4 regions of the Bacillus sp. AK128 genome follow, and region 1 is predicted to be linked to each of the others. Evidence: riboswitches for the same ligand, from Rfam matches in the RefSeq annotation. Region 1 holds a riboswitch; each other region holds the start of a gene.
The links. A riboswitch is a leader RNA that binds a small molecule or an ion and turns the genes downstream of it on or off. The one in region 1 is predicted to bind S-adenosylmethionine.

Region 1 (4,842 bases):
CCTCTGTTCGTACAACAACTCGATTTTGAATATCAGGCGGCAGTTTATCTAATACGAGTGCAGTTGTTAAATCGATACCCGCTGAAATTGCAAAGTTTCCATTCACAGCTGCGAGATCAACAGAGTCTAATGACCGTGGGAGTTGTGCAGCTTCAATTTCATTGAATTTTAGGTTTTTTGGGTTTTCTTTAATATCCTTTACTGTTGCCTTTAATGGGTTTATAGATTCATCAAAAGTTATAATTCCATTTTCATGAAGGACGGTTAATCCTCTTGCAAGGTTAGTGGGGTCATTGGCTATAGCGACGGTACTCCCATCCTCAATTTCTTCTATGGAATTATATTTATTAGAATAAATACCAATAGGAGCTGTGGGGACGGTAATGACCTCAGATAAGTCAAGGTCATGCTCACTTGCAAATGCCTCTAAATATACCTTGTGTTGGAATAAGTTTGCATCTAAGGAGCCGCTGCTTAAAGATAGATTGGGCTGAACATAATCATTAAATTCTTTGATCTCAACCTTATATCCTTTTTCTTCTAGAAAGGGTTTGACACCCTTCTCTAGCATATCGCTATAAGGAACTGTTGCTCCTAATACAAGTTCTTTCTTTTCACCTGTTGATGAGCTTTCTGCTCCACCACAAGCTGTTAATAATACGAGAAATAATGAAGACAGTAATAGTATAATATGTTTTTTCATTAAAGCACCTCATATATTTTATTTTTTAAACCGTTTTACGATTATGCTACCTTTGTGAAGATGTATCTGATACTTTTGAATCTATTTACTTGCTGTATAGACCTGTCGATATTTACTGGCAGGATGATCTTCTGTTAATAAGCTACTCCCATGGTCAAAAAGCTTTTCCCTCAATGAGCCACTCTTGTATTCAGTCTTGTAAATCCCTCGTTCTTGTAAAATCGGGACTACTAAATCAATAAACTCTTTTAAATCTCCTGGTGTTACTAGGTGATTAAGGTTAAAGCCATCAACACCTGATTGTTCAAATAGGTGTTGGATTTGATTGGCTACTTCCACAGGATTACCAATGATAAAGTTTTCGCGATCCAATTTTTCAATTCGACCGAGTGCTTCCTTGACCTTTAACTGCTTAGAGGCATCCTTTGTCATTGAGGCAGCTTTATAATGGCCATGCTCTGTCTTTTTAAATTCAAATGGATTATTATAATCTTTCTCTGTGTACTCAGATAAATCGTAACCGCTGGCACCACCAAATTGTGCTTTAGCAGAATCTGGACTCCAATACCGTGAGTATTCTTCGAACTTTAGCTCTGCTTCTTCTGTTGTAGGAGCAACAATCACACTTAAAAACGTGAATATTTTTATATGTTCAGGGTTCCGACCATATTTCTTAGCAAGCTCTCTAATTGTATTGGAGTAGTATTTAACACGTTCAGGAGTAGGTCCACCTATAAATACACATTCGGCATGCTTAGCAGCGAATTCACGGCCTCGTTCGGAAGTTCCTGCCTGATAGATGACTGGCGTACGTTGTAAGGAAGGTTCACTTAAGTGCGGTCCTTCCACACTGAAATACTTACCAGAATGATTGATTTCATGAACTTTTGACGGATCTATTAACCTTTCTGATTCCAAATCTTCAATAATTGCATCATCTTCCCAACTTGCTTCCCAAAGCTTATAGGATACTTCTAAAAACTCATCAGCAATTTCATATCTTTCATCATGTTTAATCATTTCTTCCAAGCTGAAGTTTCGAGCAGCATTTGGAAGATACGAAGTGACAACATTCCAAGCAATCCGGCCCTTCGTTAAATGGTCTAAAGTAGAGAAACGTCTTGCGTTACCAAAGGGTTGTTCATATGTAGTACTAACTGTGATTGCGAAAGATAGATTATTGGTAACGCTAGCCATGGCTGGGATAATCAGAGCACCGTCATTAACTGGAAATTGGAGTCCGTCTCGAATGGAAGGCTCTTTGCTTTTCTTATACGTATCATATACACCTAATACATCTGCGAAAAAAACTGCATCAAATTTACCTCTTTCTAAGAGTTTTGCATATTCTAGCCAGTAGTCTAAATTCTTATAGTGACGGTGTCTCTTACTTTCTGGATGCTTCCAAAACCCGTGAGAATTGTGCATTGCACTAGTCATTTCAAATGCATTTAAAATTATTTGCTTGGTCAATGTGATCGCCATCCTTTATTAAAATATTTTTTGACAAACAAAAAACCTCTTCTTTTGAAAGAAAAGAAGAGGTTAGTAAAAAGCATAAATATACAGATCTCTTCTTATCTCTCAAGCGAATGCTTGCTGGAATTGGCACAGTACTAGAAAAAGTCTGCTGCCGAGGTATCAAAGGGCCAGTCCCTCCACCTCTCTGGATAAGAAAAACGATTATGAAGTTGTAAGTTTATAACTGTAATCCCAAATCTACATGGGTTAGAAATTTTTGTCAATCCTTTATTTTGAAAATTTATAATTTTATTACTGAAGGATTTATTAAGCATTTTAAATAAAATGAAAAGTGAATTAAAAACTGTTTGACAAATTTGCACATCAGACTTATGATAAAAAACAGTTTCACATAATTTCATAATAAACTTATCAAGAGTGACTGAGGGTCAGGCCCAATGACGTCCGGCAACCTCCTAATTGGAAAGGTGCCACTTCCTGCAGAATGTTTTACATTCTGAGAGATAAGTCGTATATATTTGACGATCTTATCTCTTTCAATGGAAAGAGATTTTTTTATTTTATGCTGTTGTAAGAAAGTGAGTACTGATGAAGAAGTTTTGAGCAAGCTTCTTCGAGAAAGGCTTTGGGCTAGCTTATTAGGTTAACAATCTACGAAGTTTTATTTAATTAGAGGTAAGGGGGTAAACAAAATTGATTGAAATAAAGAACCTGTCAAAGGTATATAAAACTTCAAAAGGAAAAGTAATTGGAGTTGATGATGTTACTTTAACAATTAGTAAAGGAGAGATCTTTGGGATTGTTGGTTATAGTGGTGCAGGAAAAAGCTCGTTAATACGATGTCTAAATCTATTAGAAAAGCCTTCAGCAGGAGAGGTCCATATCGATGGGGTTTCTTTAACTAGTCTAAATAATCAACATTTACGTAAGGCTAGACTAAAAATCGGAATGATATTCCAGCACTTTCATTTAGTCTCCTCTAAAACAGTTTTCGAAAATGTCGCGTTTGCTCTTAAGGCAGCCAATAAGTCAAAATCAGAAATTACCCATAGAGTAACCGAATTACTTGAAATGGTAGGGTTATCTGAAAAGAGCAATGTGTATCCGGCTCAATTGAGTGGAGGGCAGAAGCAAAGGGTAGGGATTGCAAGGGCTTTGGCAAATGACCCGACTGTCCTATTATGTGATGAAGCAACATCAGCATTAGATCCTAGTACAACTAAATCAATTCTGAAATTATTGAAAAGGATTAATAGGGAGCTAGGAATTACGATTGTGCTGATTACTCATGAGATGGAAGTAGTCAAAGATATTTGCGATCGAATGGCTGTCATGCAGGATGGAAAAATAATTGAAATTGGCCGGACCTATGATGTCTTTGCCGATCCGAAGGAAGATTTAACTAAACAGTTTATTAACACGGTCTTACAATTCGATCTACCAGACCATATTATCTCATCTAGTAAAGGAACGATTATAAAAATTCAGTTTAAGGGATCGATTGCAGAGGAGTCAGTTGTTTCAGATGTATTTAAGAAATTTGAAGTGAATGGAAATATCCTCCATGGAAAAATTGAATACATAAAAGAAGTTCCACTTGGAATTTTCATTATGGAACTAACAGGTGACTCGAAGGAAATAGAACGTTCCATTCTATATATTACAGAAAAAACACAAAGCGTGGAGGTGATTCACCTTGCTTAATCATTTGATTGAACTTCTTCCAGATCTAAATAAGGCGTTCTTTGAAACGATTTATATGGTCTCAATATCTATGACTGTAGCAATTATTGTGGGTTTACCATTAGGTATTTTATTATTTGTAACTGACAAGGGCTTGTTTTTGGAAAATATACCTTTAAAATCAACGCTTGGTTTTATTGTAAATATTGTACGTTCTATTCCTTTTATCATCTTACTTGTCGCCCTGTTACCTTTTACCGATTTAATAACCGGAACAACGATAGGACCTACAGCAGCATCTGTTTCATTATCGGTTGCAGCAATTCCGTTTTTTGCTAGAATTGTAGAAACTTCCTTACGTGAGATAAATAAAGGCGTTATAGAAGCTGCTGTTTCGGTAGGTGCCTCGCCTTGGATGATTATAAAAGACGTGCTAATTCCTGAAGCGAAACCTTCTATTGTTCAAGGAACAACGATTACCATTATTAGTTTAGTAGCCTATTCCGCGATGGCAGGGATTGTCGGAGGTGGTGGCGTAGGGGATTTAGCCATTCGATTTGGATACTACCGATATGATAATGTCGTGATGATTACAACAGTAGTGGTCTTAATTTGCTTAGTGCAGATTGTTCAATTTGCCGGAGATAAAGTAGCTAGAGTTGTAGACAAAAGATAATAAGAAGTATGTTGTTTAATAATCACTAATGGAGGAAACTATAAATGTTTAAAAAATTCGTATTATCACTATCATTACTTGCATTACTAGCAGCTTGTGGAGGAAAAGAAGATGCCTCAGGGACAGTAGAAGATAAAGAAATTACAATTGGGGCTACATCTGGTCCTTATTCCGATATGGTAACCAAAGCTATAAAACCTGTTTTAGAAGAAAAAGGTTATACAATAGAAGTGGTTGAGTTTAGTGACTATATCCAACCAAACAAAGCGTTAGCGAACGGTGACTTAGATGCAAACCT
Region 2 (4,842 bases), 470 kb from region 1:
ATAAGAATTCGCAAGCTTCTAGGTATCTTTTTGCTTCTAGTGGTGTTTTGCCCCAAACGGTTATTCCATGGTTTTGGATTAGGACTGCACCAGCGTCAGCTGTTATAAAAGGGACAAACGCTTCAGCAAGCGTTGGGATGTCCGCATGATTATAGATAATAGGGACGGTGTATGTTGCATCTTCCTCCCAGAGTCCAAACGCTTTAATTAGTTCCTGTTTTTGAAATACAATCTCACCTTTTGGGTAAAACAGGTCTGATATGACATTGTTATCTACTGTGTGAACATGGAGACAGCATCCTGCATTTGTCCGGTTGTATACCTCTGTATGAAGTAAGGTTTCAGCTGAGGGCTTAAGATGAGTCTCACCTACTGCCTGGCCTTTTTCATCTACTAAAAGAAAATCCTCATTAGTTCGCTTTCGTTTATCTTTACCGCTAGCTGTTACTAGAAAGGTTAGTGGTTGATTAGAAACCTTGATTGATAAATTACCACTCGTTCCAGGAAACCAATCACGCCAAGCCAGTTCATCCTTGATATCAGCTAATTCATTCCATCTTGTTGCTAATTCACTCATGCCTTTATCACCTCTTGCTGCTTTAAGTATTGAATGACATCAAAAAATGTCTCAAAAGGCTGGAAAGGAATATTTAACTCTGTAAGTTTTTCAACTAAAAAATCCCTAGCGAAAACAGTGTCTGCTTTTTTCGCAGCCTGTAAGTCTGTTATGGAATCTCCAATAACAATGATATGATCCTCAGTACTCGCTAATTTTTTGATTATAGATGGCTTACAGCAACCACATCCATTTTCACAGGAATCATCACAACTGTTGGGCCATAATATTTTAATCGTATCATTTGAAAAATCAGAGCTGTTGCAGTAAATAAATACCTTACTTATGTATCCTTCAAGTAATGGATACACAAAGAAATCGATTCCTCCACTAACAATATAAAGGTCAATATCCTCATCCTGTGTAAATTTTACAAATTCAGCAAACCCTTCTCGAATGATTGCAGTATCCTTCAAATAAGTAATAATTTCTTCCTTTAAAGTTGAAGGAAGTAGTTCGAACAATCTCCCAACACCCTCTTGAATGGTAATCTCCTGTCCAAGAATCTGATCTTTAATTCCATTCCATTCCGGTGGTGCAAACTGCTTCATTAAAGAAATAATATTATCTGTTTCCGTAATAGTTCCATCAAAGTCACAAAAAATAGTTCGTTTCATTATCCTCTCCCCCTTATGAACCCCATAGAGAGATTGCCTTGTGTAAGTATTCATCCTGAAGGGCAGCATCCTTTAAGGATTGACCTTGTAACGTCGCCTCAATCGCAGCTCTGAAAGCTTTTCCTCCACCAATTGCTCCATCTGGATGTCCGTGAACACCACCACCAGCATTAATGACGGAGTCTAACCCGAAATCCTCATACAAGGAAGGAACAAGTCCAGGATGAATGCCTGCTGAAGGAACAGGAAAAGGCTTCTTAAATTGATCTTCCCTAGTTAGCTCTGTCGCGATCCCAAGTGCTTCTTCTCTTCTTAATGCAACACTTCCGTATGGTGACGGAAATAGAGAGAAATCTGCTCCTGCATATCGTAACAGTTTACCAAGTAATAACGGATTTTGAATCCCATAAAATTCAGATGGAGTGAACGCGCCACTTACGGCTGGATGAGCCATGATCGGTATACCAATTTGTTTATCCTCTGCCAAGGCTTGTAAAACATCAAGACCGTAAGCAAACACATTAAATAATAAACAATCTGCTCCAAGTTCTTTAGCTCGTCTTGCTTTTTCTACTAATTCAAACGTCCGTCCCGAAAGGTTTACAGCATAAAGAGCTTTATGACCTGTTTTTTCATATACCTCGTTAATGACATCTCTTCCAGTTGTAATCCGCTTCTCAAACGGTGTTAATGGATTTTCAAATAATATTTCATCATCCTTAACTAAATCAACACCACCTAAGAGCTGTTCTCTCAGTTGATCTTTTAAATAGGTGAGATCCCTTCCGATTACTCCTTTAAAAATACTCATTAATAATGGACGATCATATACATCTAATTTAGCTCGGATTCCATCAATCCCAAACACGGGACCTGGGAGAGAACCCTTCACTTCACTTGGAAATTCTAGGTCTACTAGCTTCACTTCACCATCAAGTGATAACTTACCAAACACAGTCGTTAAAATAGCCGGAAGGTCATGAGAAAAATTTTCAATGGGATAGGCCACTTTTACATGACCTCGTTTTACCTGTTTACCAAGGTATTCGTTAACACGAGTATCAGCTTCTAACTCCTCAACTGATAAAACCTCACCCTTATGCTTTTTTAATTGCTCCTGCTCTAACTGCGGCAGGTCCGTCCATGAGCCAATCGTCAAGCCTAACGCAATTCCTTCACCTTTTTTGTGTAAATCCCCTTTTGCATCATGTATCAAATATGTAGCTACAACACTTGCCAAACTAAACACCTCTTTACTCGATTAATTCTTAAGCTTTAGCGTATTTACTTAGCTTCTCATAACCTTTATAAATTAAACTAGTTGTTTGAAACACAAAAAAACCTCTTCCTAAGAAGAGGTTACATACTAAATAACTTCTCCTTATCTCTCAGCAAAATGCTGCAAGAATTAGCACCGTGCTTTAGATTAATTCTAAAGTCGGTTGCCGGGCTTCATCGGGCTGGTCCCTCCGCCTACTCTTGATAAGTTTTATAAACGACAACTACCATTATTTTAACGCTTTAAGTATCAATTTCAAATTACTATGGATTATGACAGTATCTATTTCAATTGTCAAGATATGATTCCGTTGTTAAATCAGCCATATTAAAATATATTTAGTTTTTTGATGCGTGATACCGCCTCTAGTAAACGGTCTTCATCGGTAAGTAAACCGACTCTTACATAACCCTCACCGTATTCTCCAAAACCAACACCAGGAGCAACTACTACATGGGCTTTCTCTAATAAATAATCAGAAAAGCTTACAGATGTAAAGCCTTCTGGTACTGGCAGCCATGCAAAAAATGAGCCTGGTGGTGCTTCTACCTTCCAACCTATGTGATTGAGAGCATCAATAAATGTGTTTCGTCTCGATTCATATTTTTGTACAAGTTCTTCTACACATTCCTGTGAAGATAAAAGAGCGGTTGCGGCAGCCTCTTGAATCGCTCCAAACAGGCTAACATACATATGGTCCTGAAGAAGGTTGATCGCTTCAATCACACTTTCATTTCCAACCGCAAATCCGACTCTCCAGCCCGCCATATTATATGTTTTAGAAAGAGTATATATTTCAATTCCCGTCTCTATTGCTCCTTCAACCTGTAAAAAGCTAATCGGCTTCTTCTCATCAAACCCAATTGCCCCATATGCAAAATCATGAACGACACAAATATTGTGCTGGTTTGCTAATTGAACCGTTTCCTCAAAAAATTCCTTTGTTGCAACAGCACCAGTTGGGTTATTAGGATAATTCAAGAACATTAACTTTGCCTGTTCTAAAATCGCTGGGTTAAGCTCACTATAGTTTGGTAGAAACTGATTTTCTACTTTAAGAGGCATTAATTCCATTCGTGCCTTTGCCAACTCCACTCCAGACCAATAATCTGGATATCCTGGGTCTGGTACTAAGGCAACGTCACCCTCATTCAACAAACACTGAGGAACTTCAACAAGACCAGCCTTTCCACCAAATAAAATAGCTACCTGTTTTTCCGGGTCTAAAGTAACGCCGTACTCGCGCTCATAATAAGTTACAATTGCTTCCTTTAGAAATTTTTGCCCTCTAAACTGTGAATATTTATGGTGAGCAGGATTCGTAACTGCTTCTTGCATGGATTTCACTATATGTGCTGAGGTCGGTTGATCTGGATTACCTTGCCCCAAGTTAATTACATCATGGCCTTGCTCCACTACTTTATTAACCTTACCAACAAGCGTAGCAAAGAATTGAGTAGGTAATTTTTTTAGAATGTCAGATTGTTCGAACGTTCTCATGGTAATCTCCTTTATGTAACGTAATATGTTAATCTTAACTTATCATTATTCAAAAATGAAATTCATTTAAATTTAGGCTCTGTATAGATTGTTGTTGGTTTTCGTTGCAGGAATCTCGCGTCCTTCTACTTTAATCAACAGTACAAAAAATCAACAATGTTCTTTAACAGCCAAATCTAAAAATATATATTGAAATTACAGTGAAAAATATTATATTGTTAGTGACAATATGTAAAGTAATTTTTTTAAGGAGTAGATGTCTTTTGAATCTAAAAATAAGCTGCATCCAATTTGATATTGCATTTGGAAATCCTGAATTGAATTTTAAACATATGAGGGAGAAAATTGAAGAAGCGGTTCTGGATTCACCAGACATCATTGTCCTACCAGAGCTTTGGACTACAGGATATGACCTTACTAGATTAGACGAGATTGCCGATCATGACGGACAAACCACTCTTTCATTTTTAAGTGAACTCGCCAAAGACAAGAATGTTCACATCGTGGGTGGCTCAATTGCTAAAAGGACGCATCAAGGCGTTTATAATACGATGTTCATTGTTAATAATCAAGGTGACCTCGTCAATGAATATAGTAAATTACACCTGTTTAAATTGATGGATGAACATCATTATTTACAAGCAGGAAACGACGAAGGGTTGTTTAAGCTTCAAGACATTACCTGCGCGGGCTTTATTTGCTACGATATTCGTTTTCCTGAATGGATTCGTAAACATACATCAAAAGGAGCAGAAGTCGTCTTTGTTGTTGCAGAATGGCCTTTCCCTCGTCTCGCTCATTGGCGCTCTTTATTAATCAGTCGTGCTATT
Region 3 (4,842 bases), 1.8 Mb from region 1:
TTCTTTTCTTCTTTCCTCAGGAACTAAGGCAATCCCAGCCTTTACAGCATCAAAAGGGCTATTTAACTTTACATTCTTCCCTTTAATAGAAATTTCTCCAGATTTCATTTTTGAGTGTCCAAATAATACCTTACAAAGCTCTGTTTTCCCTGCACCAACTAATCCAGCAATACCCACAATTTCACCAGATCTCACCTCAAGGCTAATTGCTTCAAGCTTATCCGTATCACTTACATTTTTAACAGAGAAAGCACTCTCACCTATAATCGTTTCATATGAAGGAAATTGTTCTTCTAAGGATTTCCCAAGCATCTGTTCAACCACTTTGTGCTGAGTCGTATCTGCTATTAATTCCTTTGATACATTTCTACCATTTCTCATGACTGTGATCACATCACAAACATTGAATATTTCTGGCAAACGATGTGAGATAAAGATAATCCCTACCCCTTTTTCTTTTAGCTCGGAAATAATTCGAAATAGCTCTTTTGTTTCAGAATAACTCAAGGGCGCTGTTGGTTCATCCAAAATTAAAAACTTACAATCTGTAGAAATAGCTCTAGCAATCAATACCATCTGCTTCTCTGCTAAAGTAAGCTCACTCACTAGTCGCTTGGAAGAAATATGAACGTTCATACTTTCAAGAATTTGAGTAGCCTTTTGATGGAGCCTTTTCCAATTAACAAAAACCTTCTTACCCATGGAGTGAACCGTTTCATTTAGTAATATATTTTCACCTACTGTCAGGTTGGGAATCAGAGCCGTATCTACTTCCTGGTAAACAATTTGAATCCCAGCTTGCTGTGATTCTTTTGGTGATTTAATTTGAATATTCTCTCCATCTAGTAATATCTCACCAGTGTAGTGTGTATATGCTCCGGAAAGAACCTTCATTAATGTAGATTTCCCCGCTCCATTAGCTCCAATTAAAGCCTGAACACTCCTTGTATCTGCAGTAAAAATAACCTGATCCAGCGCTTTAACGCCAGGAAACTCAATTGAAATATCCCTCATTTGTAAGGTTGTGTGTACCATCTCTTTCCTCCCTTCCTGTTCAAAGGAAACACTCTCTAAGAAAAAATTAGAGAGTGTTTTATTATTTGCCCATTAATTATTTACTATAATGTTCCTTTAACACCTTCATCCAATCCTCTTCAAAGGCCGTGGATTGTCCCCATCCTTCTACTACTTCTGCAAGGTTCACCATATTAACTGGCTCAGATGACTGTAATAATTGTTCTTGTGAAATTAACGAAGCTTCTAAGTTATATGTTTGTGGAGTTTCTTCTCCTGCAATCTTCTTAGCTAGTAATCTTACATTTACAGCTCCAATTAATTTTGGATCAACAGCTGCTGTATACTGCCAAGGATTACCTTCCGTTTGTATTTCTTGAAGGTCCGCATTTGAAACGTCTATTCCATAAATCTTGATTTCTTCTCTTCCCGCTTCCTTTAGTGCACGAGCAGCTCCAATTGCGAATGCATCCCATGTTGCGAAGATTGCATCGATCTCACCTTTTGGATACTTAGTAAGCATTGCAGCTACAGCATTTTGTGTTTGTACTGAAGTATCAGCAGCTGCTACACCAAAGCGCTCTAACTCCTTCAACCCAGCGTTTTGCTCAAGTGTTGCTGTATACACATTATTACGTCTAACCATTGGAGGAAAACCATCTACCCATAGATACACAATGTTTGCATCCCCGTTAAAATCCTTAACCAGCTGATCAAGCGCTAATTTTGCTAATGCTTCATCATCTTGTGAAGTTAATGTGACGCCTTCAACATTAGCTATATCACCGTGTGAGTCAAAGGTCACTACTTCGATTCCGGCTTCACGAAGCTTCTCTGCTTGTTCCACAGTCGCTTCATCATCACCATGAGATAGAATAATACCATCATAATCTTCTTCTAGGGTTTGGGCGATTGCATCATGGAATTTTGCTGTGTCCCCATTTGCCGTAAACACATCTACTTCAAACCCAAGTGCCTCCCCTTCCTCTTTTGCTCCTGCTAAAAACTGTGCAGTATGATCATCTCCACCAATCTTACGGATTACTTTAATCTTTGCTCCTTGCCCCTCTGCAAAACGATCAGGAACGTTCTCAAAACTTACCTTTTCATTTGTATTAGCTGACTCTCCAGAATTTCCTCCAGTTCCACAGCCAGTTAAAAGAAGTGTTGCGGATAATGCGGTCACAAGTAGACCTTTTACTGATTTTCTCATTCTATGAACCTCCTATTATTTTTCCGATAATCTGATGATGAGTATAGGGTGTCTCATATCTTTTAAAATATAAAAAGCCTCTCCATAAAGAGAGGCTTCTACATGTATAATAGAATTTACCTCTCTTATCTGTCAGAATACGTGAAGTATTCTGCAGGATTTAGCACCAATTCATATAGAACGGTTGCCGGGCGTCATAGGGCCAGTCCCTCTGCCACTCTTGATAAGAGAACATTTTAATTTTAAGTTTATATATCGGTTTGAAAAGCTAAGTTAAACTTTACTCTCTAACTCTATGAAAGTCAACAGATTATTCTGTGGTTTTATTTTACAATTTTTCTATAGTACCGCTGAATACAAAAACCACCTTTTATTTTATCATAGAACCCTATTATCGTTTTTATAGGTATGGGGATTCATATTTCCTAAATAGAAATTATTTCCCGAAAAATTATTTGTTTATAAGCTCCAATCATGTTCTTCTCTCATACACTAATTTCATATTAATTCTTATTAATGATATACTATAGGAAATGATACTTGAAAGGGGTTACGTTATGACTCAAGAAATGATTTTATGTACAAATGATGATCACCAAAGGATTATGTTAAACATTCAGGGTCTTTATCAATTTCAAGGGTATCAAGTAGTGGAAGCTTTCACTGTTCAAAAAGACGAATGTTATTATCTTTTCTTTTATAAAAATAAGTTCCTTACTGGAAAAAAGACCATCAAGCTTAAACGAACATCCACTCTTGCAAATGTTTTAACTAAAGGAATCTACCTCTCTAGCCCACATCCAATTATTCAATCTTTAGTAAGCTCTCACTCTCATTATTCATTACCTAAAATAAATAAAACCTGGAAGTCCATTAAGAAGGAATACGACCCTATTGAAGCTGCGCATATTTTAACTATTTTTGACTCTTATTTAAAAAAGGAAACCGTTATTTCATCATTAAAGGAAATATGTCTACAATTCCGTAGAGATGGAAAATTCCTCATGGCGTTCCGATTACTTCAACTAATTTTACAAAAATACCCTAAAAATGAGTGGGCTCAGTCACTCATCTCTCATCTCGATTATCAAAAGTATACCTTTCGTTACCAATCAGAACTAGTAACATTACTTCAATTTGATTCGTTATATGTAGAAAATCAGCTTTATCTAAAGTTGGATGAAGTAAAATCATTCAACCTCCTCCAAGCACAGCTACGTAAATATTCCCGTCATCTAGAAAGTCTCACCCTATACAACCATCGTCTAACCCACTATACAGAAAACTTTGAAGAACAACTGTCGGATTTACTAAAATACTCACTCGAACGGCCAAACATAGACCTTTCTTCATATCTTTTTTCCATTTACAACCAAACCAAACGCACCGAAAACAAAGAAAAACTTCAACATTTTTTACTATCTCAACTTATAAACCACAATCAATATGAAGATGCCTTCCAACTATTAACGGATTATAAAAATCCATTTTCGGAAACACAATTGGAATTCCTTATCACAATTGTTGAAAATCTAGACTCTACCTACATTTTACCTTTTGACCAATTCTCCTCTCAAAACCTTGTTGATGCTAACACTAAACAATTAGATCTCTTGCTACAAGCCTTACTGCCTAGATTATTTAAGCAGCATGATATAAACTTTGTTTATCAGTGGCTTCAACCATTATTCCATATCCCATTGCACATGATTAGCAAAATTAAGAAGATGTATAGTATTAAAGAGGACCCTGAACAGCAGCATGTAATGGGTGAATTGTATTATGAAATCCACCAAATTCCTCAGGCGATTGAGTGTTTCCTTTGGGACGTGGAGTTAAACCCAACAAATCCTCATTCTATAAGCTGGCTCACCAAACTGTATCACGAGTTAGGTATGTTCGATGAATCAAAGTCTTATCAGTATTTATATAAACAAATTCAAAAAAGCTCATAAATTCTAATCTGTATTTATTCTATTAAAATTAAAAAAGATTCTAGTTAGCCTAGAATCTTTTTTAAAGAAATTGATAGCGTTTGGATTGATAAAATAGTTATCTTAGTGCCTAATCAGTAAGTCCAATGATCATTACTCCTACGAGAGGATTCTCCAGTTTTTATACTAGTACCACCATCTTACCTCTTCAACTAGTACCGTCATCTTATCATAACTTATTATGTTAATCCTAAATGTTCACGGAAGGTATGACCTTCATATTTTTCTCTGAAAATACCTCTTTTTTGCATTTCAGGAACAATTAGTTCAACAAAGTCTTCTAAACTACCTGGTAATGTAGGAGGCATAAGATTAAATCCGTCAGCCACCCCTGCTTCAAACCAGACTTCCATCTGATCGACAATTTCATCCGGAGTACCTATCAGCGTGTGATGACCACCACCTGCATTAAGATATCCTAATAGTTCTCTTACCGTAGGTTGTTTATCACTAATAATTTCTAGTATCGTTTCGTAACGTCCAACTGGACCAGAAAATTCTTCTACTGGGGGTAATGGAGGTACTTCTTTATCAATTTCCCAGTTAGAACAGTCTTGTCGAATAAAGTAACTCAACTGCTTTAGAGCTGTTTCAAGAGGTAATTGCTCATCTAATGCAGCT
Region 4 (4,842 bases), 1.9 Mb from region 1:
CTTTCCATGAGCGAAATTAATCAAGTTTTACAACCACGAAAAGGAACCCATAATTTACCTAATTATGAAGAAATCTATGAGCAGTTTAAGTGGGATTCTGTCCATCCTCATTTTAGTTGGTATAAGACAAATCGAGTCAATATGGCCTATGAATGTATTGACCGACACGTTGAAGATGGGTATGGAGAGAAAGAAGCTCTAGTTTATATTGATGGAACAACGAAGGAAAGTTTAACTTTCTCAGACTTGAAGAGAAGAACCGATGAATGGGCCCACTTGCTCAAGGCGCAGGGAGTAAAAAAAGGAGACCGCGTTTTCACATTCTTACCGAAAAATCCAGAGGGCTATATTGCTGTCCTAGCTGTCATAAAGGTAGGAGCGATTGTAGGACCATTGTTTGAAGCGTTCATGGAAGATGCGGTTTATGACAGGATGTATGACTGTGAGGCATCTGTTCTTTTAACAAATGCTGAGTTACTTGAACGAGTTCCAGTTGAAAAGCTTCCGGAGTTACGTTCCATTTATATAACAGATGATTTGGACCATCCGATTGCAAAATCCATCCCAAGATTGCTGGCTAATTCCTCTTTTGAAGGAGAGGCAGTGGAATGGCTAGGTCTAAATGATGGCATGATTATTCACTACACGTCGGGCTCAACAGGAAAACCTAAAGGTGTTTTACATGCTCATCGGGTCATGATTCAGCAGTATCAAACGGGGAAATGGGTGTTAGATCTACAGGAAGATGATGTGTACTGGTGTACGGCCCATCCCGGCTGGGTAACAGGGAGCTCTTATGGGATCTTTGCTCCATGGTTAAATCGTACAACCATTGTGGTTCATGGTGGGCGTTTTAAAGCGGAAGAGTGGTTCCAAGCAATTGAGGATACTGGTGTCACAGTTTGGTACAGTGCTCCTACAGCATTTCGTTTATTAATGAATGATACCGATCGAATTAAGGATTATAATCTTTCTTCATTAAGACACGTTCTAAGCGTAGGAGAGCCTCTAAATCCAGAGGTCATTACATGGGGACAAGAAGCGTTTGGGGTAAGAATTCACGATACTTGGTGGATGACAGAGACAGGTGCTCAGCTGATTGTAAACTTACCAACTGCTGTGATTAAGCCTGGATCTATGGGAAGACCTCTACCAGGGATTACGGCAGGTATTATTGATTTAGAAGGTAATGAGGTGAAGCGAGGAGAGTTTGGACTTCTTGCCATTAAGAAGGGCTGGCCTTCCATGATGAAGGAGATTTGGAAGAATGAAGAAAAGTACCATTCATACTTTATAAACGATTGGTATGTTTCAGGTGACCTAGCTCGAATGGATGAGGATGGCTATGTATTTTTCCAAGGTAGAAATGATGATATGATCAATTCTTCTGGAGAAAGAATTGGACCATTTGAAGTGGAGAGCAAGTTAATTGAGCATCCTGCCGTTGTAGAAGCAGCCGTTATTGGAAAACCAGATCAACTCCGTGGTGAAATTGTAAAGGCATTTATCGTGTTAACAGATGGGTATGAAGAATCAGCTGAGCTATTGAAAGATATTCAGACATTTGTTCGATTTAAACTTGCTGCTCATGCGATGCCAAGAGAAATAGAAGTAATAGAGGAACTCCCTAAAACGCCAATTAGCGGGAAAATTCTCCGTCGAATACTGAAGTCGCAGGAAATTGAAAAACTAAATGTAAGTGTATGATTTATCTGTGAACAAAATGATTGACGCATAATTTTTATCATGCTAAAATCTCTTTCATAATCAAAAATTCTAAGAGAGTCTGACAGGCTTCGACAATAGATGGTTAGTGAATGAATAAAAATTTATACAACTCTTATCCAGAGTGGTGGAGGGACTAGGCCCTATGAAACCCGGCAACCGTCAACTTAACTGTTGAAATGGTGCCAATTCCTGCAAAGCTTAAGTATTTGCTTTGGGAGATGAGAGAAAGGAAACTTGATCTGTTCCTTTCTGCTTATCTGCAGGAAGGTTTTTTTATTGGCCATCAATACTTATAAATTAAATTCATCTGATCAAAGCTAACACTATATCTATTGAATGAATTCAGAGTAAATGGGTAGGACAACTCAGATATGAAAGAGGTGAGTAGCATGATTACGTTAAAGGATGTTAAAAAGGTTTTTTCATCGAAGAGTGGACCGGTCACTGCAGTAAATGGGATTAATCTTGACATTAATCAAGGGGAAATCTTTGGGGTGATTGGCTATAGTGGCGCAGGTAAAAGTACACTTATCCGAATGTTTAATCAGTTGGAAAAGCCAACAGAAGGATCTGTTATAGTCGCTGGGCGAGATATGGCAAAGATTCAAGGACGAGAATTAAGGAAAGCTCGCCAGGAAACGGGTATGATCTTTCAGCATTTTAATTTACTTTGGTCCCGAACGGTCCGAGATAATATAGCCTTTCCTCTTGAAATTTCGGGTGTTCGAAAAAGTGAGCAACGAAAACGTGTAGAGGAATTAATTGAGCTAGTAGGACTAAAAGGCAGAGAGGATGCCTATCCTTCAGAGCTAAGTGGTGGGCAAAAACAACGAGTAGGTATTGCTCGAGCTTTAGCTAATAATCCAAAGGTACTTTTGTGTGATGAAGCAACATCTGCCCTTGATCCACAAACAACCGATTCCATTCTTGATTTGCTTGTGGATATCAATGAGCGACTTGGTTTGACGATTATTCTGATTACTCATGAAATGCATGTGATCAGGAAAATTTGTCACCGTGTTGCTGTTATGGAAAATGGTCAGGTTGTTGAACAAGGTGATGTGCTCTCGGTGTTCAAAAATCCTCAAGAGGAAATAACAAGACGATTTGTTGGTCAGTTAACAGAACCTGAGGAAACGCATGAAACTGCTGAGCATCTACTCGAAAAATATCCAAATGGAAAAGTGATTCAATTAACGTTTGTTGGAGAAGAAACCGAACAACCTTTAATCACCAACGTCATTAGGAATTTTTCGATTACAGTTAATATCCTTCAAGGTAAAATTGCTCATCTTCAAACCGGTTCATACGGTACATTATTTGTTCATGTTGATGGCACGGATGAAGAGATTGAGAAGGTCATTCAATATATTCGAGATCAAGCCGTTGATGTGGAGGTGATTTCGAATGATTGAACAGCTATTTCCAAATGTTAACTGGGATCGAATGCTAGAAGCAACACTAGAAACCCTTTATATGACGGCTATATCTGTGCTCGCAACATTTATATTGGGAATTATACTTGGATTGTTATTATTCCTAACTGCTAAGGGAAATCTATGGGAGAATGCAGCTGTCAATTCAATCGTCGCAGCATTCGTAAATATTTTTAGATCAATACCCTTTATCATTCTAATTATATTATTAATTCCATTTGCGAAATTTATTGTGGGCACAATGCTTGGTTCCAATGCAGCATTACCTGCACTCATTATTGGGGCAGCCCCTTTCTATGGAAGAATGGTAGAAATTGCCCTTCGCGAAATTAATAAGGGTGTGATTGAAGCTTCAAGAGCAATGGGTGCAACAACATGGACGATTATTTGGAAGGTTTTATTACCAGAGTCTATGCCAGCTCTAGTTTCTGGAATTACCGTAACGGCCATTGCATTAGTAGGGTACACAGCCATGGCAGGTGTCGTAGGCGCAGGCGGACTTGGGAATTTAGCATTTTTAGAGGGCTTCCAACGTTCCCAAGGTGATGTCACGTTCATGTCCACGGTCATTATTTTAGTGATTGTATTCATTATTCAATTCATTGGAGATCGAGTAACTTCAATGCTTGATAAACGATAAAACATACAAAAAGGAGAAGATTATAACATGAAAAAGATTTTAGGGTTTATTCTATTTGCTTTAGTACTAACACTCGCTGCTTGTGGTACAGGTGGTCAAGAAGAAGAAACAACACAAGGTGCAGATGCAACTGAAGAAAACACAGAAGCTACTGAGAATACAGAAGTAAAGGAATTGGTAGTTGGGGCTTCAAACGTTCCTCACGCTGTTATTTTAGAACAAGCAAAGCCAATTCTTGCTGAACAAGGTATCGAGTTAGAAATCATTCCATTCCAGGACTATGTATTACCAAACAAGGCACTTGCTGATGAAGAGATTGATGCGAACTACTTCCAACACATTCCTTACTTAGAGCTTCAAATGTCTGAAAATGATAACTACGATTTTGTAAATGCTGGTGGAATCCACATTGAGCCAATTGGAGTTTACTCTAAAAAGCACAAAAGCTTAGAAGATTTACCTGAAGGTGCTACGATTATCATGAGTAATGCAGTAGCTGACCACGGACGTATTTTAACTATGCTTCAAGACAAAGGATTAATTACGTTAAAAGAAGGTATTGATACAACAGCTGCTACTGTAGATGATATTGTAGAAAACCCAAAGAACATTGAATTCCAAGCTGATGTTGAAGCTGGTCTTCTTCCACAAGTTTATAACAATGACGAAGGTGACGCGGTTCTAATTAACACAAACTATGCAATTGACGCTGGATTAAATCCACTTGAAGATTCTATCGCAATCGAAGGACCAGAATCTCCATATGTAAACATTATCGCTGTTCGTTCTGGTGACGAAGATCGTGAAGAAATTCAAGCTTTAGTAGAAGTACTTCGTTCTGAAGCTATTCAAAACTTCATTAATGAAGAATACAAAGGCGCAGTTGTTCCTGTAAGTGAATAATTTAGGTAAGACGACTTGGGTTAAACCTAAGTCGTCTTTTCATTTTTAAAATTGCATACTCCTTTTAAATTGAATCATACTAACGAGGATGACATTTGATAGGAGTGAAGAACATGGAATTCCAACCACGTAATT

Region 2: it holds a riboswitch for S-adenosylmethionine, as region 1 does, so the genes downstream of both, mtnW (2,3-diketo-5-methylthiopentyl-1-phosphate enolase) here and M1D60_RS13190 (LLM class flavin-dependent oxidoreductase) in region 1, are expected to answer to the same signal.
Region 3: it holds a riboswitch for S-adenosylmethionine, as region 1 does, so the genes downstream of both, M1D60_RS22500 (sugar ABC transporter substrate-binding protein) here and M1D60_RS13190 (LLM class flavin-dependent oxidoreductase) in region 1, are expected to answer to the same signal.
Region 4: it holds a riboswitch for S-adenosylmethionine, as region 1 does, so the genes downstream of both, M1D60_RS03265 (methionine ABC transporter ATP-binding protein) here and M1D60_RS13190 (LLM class flavin-dependent oxidoreductase) in region 1, are expected to answer to the same signal.

What each region holds. Positions count from the first base shown of each region.
Region 1 covers NZ_CP096379.1:2,653,340-2,658,181, reverse strand. The annotation lists gene M1D60_RS13195 (MetQ/NlpA family ABC transporter substrate-binding protein) at 1-703, opposite strand, end outside; gene M1D60_RS13190 (LLM class flavin-dependent oxidoreductase) at 785-2,176, opposite strand; SAM riboswitch class I at 2,278-2,380, opposite strand; SAM riboswitch class I at 2,591-2,695, shown strand; gene M1D60_RS13185 (methionine ABC transporter ATP-binding protein) at 2,879-3,889, shown strand; gene M1D60_RS13180 (methionine ABC transporter permease) at 3,945-4,544, shown strand; gene M1D60_RS13175 (MetQ/NlpA family ABC transporter substrate-binding protein) at 4,589-4,842, shown strand, end outside.
Region 2 covers NZ_CP096379.1:3,123,201-3,128,042, forward strand. The annotation lists gene M1D60_RS15655 (methylthioribulose 1-phosphate dehydratase) at 1-577, opposite strand, end outside; gene M1D60_RS15660 (2-hydroxy-3-keto-5-methylthiopentenyl-1-phosphate phosphatase) at 574-1,233, opposite strand; gene mtnW (2,3-diketo-5-methylthiopentyl-1-phosphate enolase) at 1,247-2,473, opposite strand; SAM riboswitch class I at 2,612-2,722, opposite strand; gene M1D60_RS15670 (aminotransferase class I/II-fold pyridoxal phosphate-dependent enzyme) at 2,840-4,012, opposite strand; gene M1D60_RS15675 (carbon-nitrogen family hydrolase) at 4,213-4,842, shown strand, end outside.
Region 3 covers NZ_CP096379.1:4,500,631-4,505,472, forward strand. The annotation lists gene M1D60_RS22495 (sugar ABC transporter ATP-binding protein) at 1-1,035, opposite strand, end outside; gene M1D60_RS22500 (sugar ABC transporter substrate-binding protein) at 1,112-2,227, opposite strand; SAM riboswitch class I at 2,350-2,457, opposite strand; gene M1D60_RS22505 (hypothetical protein) at 2,785-4,182, shown strand; gene M1D60_RS22510 (LLM class flavin-dependent oxidoreductase) at 4,401-4,842, opposite strand, start outside.
Region 4 covers NZ_CP096379.1:729,050-733,891, forward strand. The annotation lists gene acsA (acetate--CoA ligase) at 7-1,707, shown strand; SAM riboswitch class I at 1,838-1,953, shown strand; gene M1D60_RS03265 (methionine ABC transporter ATP-binding protein) at 2,118-3,143, shown strand; gene M1D60_RS03270 (methionine ABC transporter permease) at 3,136-3,804, shown strand; gene M1D60_RS03275 (MetQ/NlpA family ABC transporter substrate-binding protein) at 3,832-4,707, shown strand; gene M1D60_RS03280 (carboxymuconolactone decarboxylase family protein) at 4,821-4,842, shown strand, end outside.